Regions from separate parts of the Methylomonas sp. AM2-LC genome, predicted to be linked through region 1. Evidence: riboswitches for the same ligand, from Rfam matches in the RefSeq annotation. Region 1 holds a riboswitch; the other holds the start of a gene.
The links. Region 1 has a riboswitch for cobalamin ahead of ABH008_RS22000 (CbtB domain-containing protein). Riboswitches for the same ligand answer to the same signal wherever they lie in the genome.
Positions count from the first base shown of each region.

Region 1 (3,424 bases):
ATGTTTTATTTGGTTAAAATCAGTTTTCCGTTACTGGTAATGCGCAGGCGATAGTTTTCGCCATTGTGTTCAATAATGACTTCGGTTTGTGTCGCGAACAATTGCTGGCTACTAATTCTGTAGCGGCTAGCGTTTTGATCGCAATGTTCTGGGCTAGTTATGCCTTGAACAGTGTGTTTATTGAACGTATGTGTCATATGTTAAATTGATATCAATAATATTGCAGTTGCTGTCATTGATTACTTTGCTGTTCCAAGAGCAATCTGCTGACTTTTTGCCAATAGCGCTGAAGCTGCAGATACATCAAAGCAATCACCGCATGCAAATGATAATTATTATCATTTATAAAGTCAAGAATAAATTCACTCCCATGTCTCTTTAAATTTATCATTGATAAATTTCATGTCCACACAAGATCAAACTCAAAGTGCCTGCTGAGAAATATTAAAATAGGCGTGGATTAAGAAGACTAAATGGAGTTTTATTACCACTCTATTAAAATAACATTTATCATTGGCATTCAACAAAAGCCAATCACTGATAGCCCCCATTCATGGAAAACCTATTATTTATAGATAATAATGATCATCGCCGACGTATTATTAGGGATTACAACTCAATAAAATCAGAAACCCGCTCTAGTTTCATCAATGGTACAGGAATGGCTTTTGGGCATCATGGAGAGCTCATTCAAGGTGCCGTCAAAGATAAGCTAAAAGGAAACAGACGCTTCCTTGTTACATTACCTTGGAGAAAGGTCCATTCCCATGTCAATTTTGTTCCAATTAAAAATTGCGGTCTATTTGTTAATCCTAATTGGAAAACAAAGTCACATAAGGCTGCTAGGCTTACATTAAATTATTTAGGTATCTATGGTTATGGCGGCTATCTAACTATTCATGCAAAAGCACTCCCAGAACAGGGTTTTGGCTCATCTACCAGTGATGTGGTTGCTACAATAAGATCGGTAGCCGACGCCTGTAATCAAACTTTAACACCCTATGAAATTTGTTCTATTGCAATAGAATCGGAATTCGCCTGTGATCCAATCATGTTTGAAGATGAACCAGTGGTATTTTGTCAACGAGAGGGGGTGATAATGGAGCATCTATTAAAAAAATTACCACCGACTTTCGTTGTCGGTTTTAATACTTCAGACTCTGGAAAAGGCGTATCCACTCTAAATCATCCTTTACCTGACTATAATCATCAAGAAATGATCACTTTTCGGCATTTGCTTGAGCAGCTAAAAATTGCTATTAACGATCAATCCGTTCAACTGCTTGGCGAAGTGGCGACAAAAAGCGCTCACATCAACCAACAGTTTTTACCGAAACCCAATTTTGAAGCATTATTGAATATTCTTAATGAAACTGGGGCTTGTGGCCTTCAAATTGCTCATAGTGGAAACATTGCCGGTTTCTTGCTTGACCCTAATGATAGCTATCTAATAAAACGCTATTTAAATATGCGTAATGAATTGGCTAACGTTGGAATCAAGAATATTTGGCATTTCATTACTTAAAATAGCCTTATTCGGTTTAATTGACCTTATCTACTAACCAGATATATAATCCAATCCAAGTTAGAAGGTTCCCGCGTAGTGCGGGTGAAACTGGAAGTCGGTTCAAAGCCGACGCTGCCCCCGCAACGGTAAGTGATTTTGTCACAAGTCCGGAGACAGGCCTCTAGCTATAACAGCAGTATCGCGGAGGGTGATCTGTCAAACGTTAGCTTTAGGCTGGTCGTTCTGCGCTGTTATTAATTAACCAGACTCGGGAAACGACCATGAAAACACTTTCTGCATCCGCTGTAATTTCTTCCTCTAAATTTTTGCCCGGTTTAAGCGCCATCCTTTTGGGTTTAACCCTTATTTTAGGTGTTGGCTTTATGCAAGACGCCAATAACTATTTGCATAACGCAGCTCACGATAGTAGACATAGCGCCGCTTTTCCTTGCCATTAATTGTGGCTGATTTCCGCAAGCTGGTAGCTGCATCGCTACTCATCGGTCTGTTAGCTGGCCTTTTCTTAAGCCTGTTGCAGCATTATCAGATCCAACCCTTAATTCTGGCAGCAGAACGCTTTGAAACGCCAATAACTGATCACGCTCATGACTGGCAACCCGAAGACGGAGCACAACGAATTGGCTTCACCATTCTTTTTAACTGCCTGACTGGTTTTGGTTTTGCATTATTGATCAGTAGTGCCATGTATTGGAAAAATGACTATAGATACTCACAAGCAGTACTGTGGACAATAGCCGGTTATCTGGTGTTTTTCGGAGCTCCAGCACTAGGTTTGCCACCCGAACTGCCAGGAACGGACAGCGCAGAATTGCAGAGTAGGCAAGCTTGGTGGCTATTTACCTCAATTGCCACTTCTATTGGATTGTATGGTCTTTTTTTCGGTAAAAATCTTTGGCTACAACTGGCTAGTGTTACCTTGATGGCTGCTCCACATCTGGTTGGAGCGCCACACCCAGATATCATGCAATCATCGGCACCCGAGGCTTTACAACAACGTTTTGTCTGGATGTCTGTGATCACTAATGGTTTGTTTTGGTTGGCTTTAGGTGTGTTTTCAGGCTGGTATTTGCCAAAAGTAAACTTTAAATCATGATGGTTTCCTCTCAGACTCGGCACTGCCCAGCAATACTGATCAGCGCACCTGCATCAGGACAAGGCAAAACAACTGTTACGGCTGCCATGGCCTATTATCATAGGCTGCAAAACCTCAAGGTACGCGTATTCAAGACTGGCCCCGACTTTATCGATCCGCAGATTTTAGCGTATGCCTCAGCGCAGCCTGTGTATCAGTTAGATTTATGGATGATGGGTGTAAAGCATTGCCAAGAGTTATTGTTTCGTGCAGCGGCTGAAGCAGATGTCATATTGATTGAAGGGGTAATGGGGCTATTCGATGGCGAGAGCAGCAGTGCCGATTTAGCTCAAATAATGGGGATACCAATAGCCGCCGTTATTGATGCCCAAGGCATGGCGCAAACATTTTCTGCTATTGCGTTTGGCTTGGCAAACTACCGTTCTCAACTAGCATTTGCGGGTGTAATTGCCAATAAAGTGGGTAGTATAGGACATGCAAAATTGTTAGAGGAATCTCTGCCGAAATCCATGCCATTGCTTGCAGCAATGATGAAAGACGCAGCGGTGGCATTACCCTCGCGGCATTTGGGATTACTTCAGGCTTCTGAAATTAGTGACTTGGATGAACGGTTGAATCACGCAGCCGAATTATTGACCAGTGCAGCACCCTGCAAATTACCCGAATCCGTTGCTTTTGAGTACATTGAATCAAAACGCTTGCCACAGCTACTGATAGGCAAAAAAATTGCTGTTGCCCATGATGCTGCGTTTTCATTCATCTATCAAGCTAACCTCGATTGCTTAGAGGCAATGGGGGCCGAA
Region 1 is NZ_CP157005.1:4,894,372-4,897,795, forward strand. Features, by position in the region: gene ABH008_RS21990 (hemin uptake protein HemP) at 6-161, opposite strand; gene ABH008_RS21995 (hypothetical protein) at 554-1,525, shown strand; cobalamin riboswitch at 1,574-1,705, shown strand; gene ABH008_RS22000 (CbtB domain-containing protein) at 1,789-1,965, shown strand; gene ABH008_RS22005 (CbtA family protein) at 1,968-2,621, shown strand; gene ABH008_RS22010 (cobyrinate a,c-diamide synthase) at 2,618-3,424, shown strand, end outside.

Region 2 (3,424 bases), 2.4 Mb from region 1:
ATAGTTGGCAGATAAAGCGCCCTAATTTATTCATTATCAAAACGGGTCACACAATGTTTTTCAGTATCACAGACCACCTTGCTCTTAATAGGTCTAGATGGGGTATCGTCTATGCTCTCAGGCGTCGTCAAATCGCTCGGTATGGAAACGCCGGATTCATTGCTCTGATTAAGGCTGAGCGTCAAGGTATCGGCTGTTTGCGTAATTTTAAAATGCTTTAGGGTATTCATACCCACCAGCACTTCCTTTAAATACTGGCTGACATGCGCATCAATATTCTTAATTTCATAAGCGCCGATTTGCATGCTTTTCAGCGTGGTGGTTTTGGCAAAGGATCGTCCGCCAGCGGTGGCAATTTCGATCTGATGACCTAACGATAAACCCGCTTGCGCCGCCAGGTTCATCGGGATGGTAGTTATAGTAGCGCCGGTGTCAATCACATACGGCATAGAAACCTTGTTAATCAACAAGGTACCGCGAAAATGCCCATTGCCATCAGCATGTAACACCATTTGCCCCGCTTCCGCGCCAGGTGTCATTTCAACGGCATAGCCTACTGCACAGATAAACAGCAAACTAATATATTTTAATAGGGAAAAGACCGCGTTTATTTGATTTTTTTGTTTAATCATTAATAAGGGACAGGCCAGAATGGCAATTACTTTAAGTGTATAGTTTGTTTAAATCAATGGACGGTACGAAGCGTAGCGCATCAGTCACGACTGATACACCACCCAGCGTCTGCACAGGCTGTAAAACTTGCCCTTTATACTAAATAATACACGTGTAAGTGTTGTTTGCGATAAGTTATTAATCGAGGCAAAAGATTTTTTAAGGCCGCTGTTAAAAAAACCTTCAAATCCAGACTCGCAAGGCACCTGCCAAAATGTGTTGAGGCACCAACCGCATCATAGCCTTAATCATATATGTCACCCGCAAAATCACGGCAAAGACTATAATTGAATGATGATAAAGAGGGTAGCTGTATTGACTGTAAACTGATGCGGTTCGCTGCCGCTCACCACATCCAATGCCTTGGTAGATAAGCTATACATCTTGCCTTTAACCTTATGGCCTTGCGTAGGATGTGGTGAGGCTTGAACCGCATCATAAAGCTTAAACCCACCCGCATAAACCTCAAAATCAACCCCAGCATTAATCGCGGCAAAAGTTTTTTATCCGGCAGCTACCGAAAACCCGTTAATCAATTATCCGGCTCTGAATGCGTAAAGGCACCTTGTTGGCAGGTTCGTGTGCTTTCAGATAATTCTTGGCATAACCTTTGGCTTTATCTGCATCCTCACGTAGCGTGTATTCTTTATCCAATTCAGACAACGATTTAGATAATTCACTCAGCCGTATCCATTTATTTGGCCCGATTTTCGCGTGTAATGTATAGAGAGTCATCATAAGAGTTAACGGGCGGCAACACCATAAAGCCCGGACAATAGCCTAGCTAAACTATACGTCCAGCGTTTGTCGATGCAAGAGGGTATCAGCGCATGGTTTTGCACAAACAAGCTTTTAGTCTATTTTAAATCAAATGCTTGCAGCGCTGCAAACCCTGTTGAAAATGTTAGAAAACGCAGCCATAAACCGCGCTTAAACGGATAAATACCCAGGCAAAACTGCCTAAAACTAGATTCCATGTAGGTTGCTTGCAAATAGCTAAACTTGTTACTCAGCTTTTATTTTGTTAACATTAACTGGCTTTATGGTGACTAAGCTTTTATTCAAAGCTTAGCTGAAACAGGAAGTTGGTGCGCTGCATAATTGCTTATGTAACAAAGCCAACGCTGCCCCCCGCAACGGTCAATAAGTTAAGGGCTGCAACAATGCCACTGTGCAAATCGCATGGGAAGGCTGCAGTCTAGGATAATCCGCTTATAAGCCCGGAGACTGGCCACATCGCATATTCGAGACAGCGGAGGGCTGTGGATGGAATAGCGAAATTCAATAGTTGTATTTTGTCATTCTCGTTTCATTTTCCTCCGTCGTCATTAATTTACCCATATGTGCGGCGGGCACAGAGGAAACAATGAACAAACTTATTTTCCCTTCTATAATGTTGGCCGGGCTAGTCATGCCCGTTACAAGTCACGCTGAAGAAACCCAGCAAGAGGCACCCCTGTCTGATGTATTGGTAACAGCAACACGCAGTGATACCAAAAAGAACGAATTAGCCACGGCCATGACCGTTTTTACCCGTGAAGATATTGACACTCTACAGGTAAGAACCTTGCCAGAACTACTGAAAGGTTCCACTGGCCTGGATGTAGTGCAAAGTGGTGGTTACGGTCAGCCCACCAGTATTTTTATGCGTGGCACAAACTCCAATCAAATGTTAGTGTTGATCGACGGCATTCGCGCGGGTTCGGTGTCATTAGGCACCACCGCATTTGAGTTACTGCCCATAGATCAGATTGAGCGCGTAGAAATTATCAGAGGCCCGCAATCCAGTCTGTACGGCTCGGAAGCGATAGGCGGTGTTATCCAAATTTTTACTCGCAAAGGAAAAACCGACGACACTCACCACGTCTCCATAAACGCCGGCGGCGGTTCTTACAACACACATAACGAATCGGGTACCGTCAGCGGTAAAATTGACAATACCACCTATTCTGTCGGTGCCTCAAATCTGCAAAGCGATGGTTTTAAGGCCTATGTCACGCCACCTTTTGGTGCCAATCCCAACGGCTACGGTTATCGCAATACCGCCGTCAATGCCCGACTGGGGCAACACTTTAATAAAGGTGACATAGAATCGTTTTTCATGCGTGCAGAAGGCACCAATTTATTTGATGTCGGCTATTCTGGCGGCCCCAATAAACGCGAATTCGTCTCGCAAGTGGTGGGTATCAATGGTTCGTGGGATATTTATGAGCAATGGCGCACCAGTTTAAAATTCGGCCAGACGCAGGATGATCAAACCAATTTTAGCAATACCCAATTTTCAAGTATGTTCAATACCTCAAGATGGAATGTCAGTTGGTTAAATCAATTAAGTTTCAATAAAAACCATAACGCAACCTTGGGCGTGGATTACCGTCTGGATCAATTACAAAGTGATTCGGTATTTACCAAAAACTCCCGCTACGATTATGGCCTGTTTGGCGAATTGCATAATAAAGTATTTGAAAACCATTTTCTCAATAGCTCCATCCGCTGGGATAATAATCAGTCATTTGGTGATGTTGTTACCGGTAATATTGGCTGGCGCTCAAATTGGCATAAAGCCATCAACACCTTTGCCAGTTTTGGTAACGCCTTTAAAGCACCCACCTTTAACGATTTGTATTATCCCGGCCAAAATAACCCCAACTTAAAACCCGAAAACTCCCGTACGGTAGAGGTAGGCGCTGCTGGCAGTATCGATGTACTCAACTGGGAGTTAAGAGCCTATCACACCAATGTTGATAATCTG
Region 2 is NZ_CP157005.1:2,279,852-2,283,275, forward strand. Features, by position in the region: gene ABH008_RS10350 (hypothetical protein) at 1-34, opposite strand, end outside; gene ABH008_RS10355 (TIGR02281 family clan AA aspartic protease) at 27-632, opposite strand; gene ABH008_RS10360 (hypothetical protein) at 1,201-1,410, opposite strand; cobalamin riboswitch at 1,699-1,923, shown strand; gene ABH008_RS10365 (TonB-dependent receptor) at 2,039-3,424, shown strand, end outside.
Region 2: linked by a shared signal. The riboswitch ahead of ABH008_RS10365 (TonB-dependent receptor) and the one ahead of ABH008_RS22000 (CbtB domain-containing protein) in region 1 are both predicted to bind cobalamin.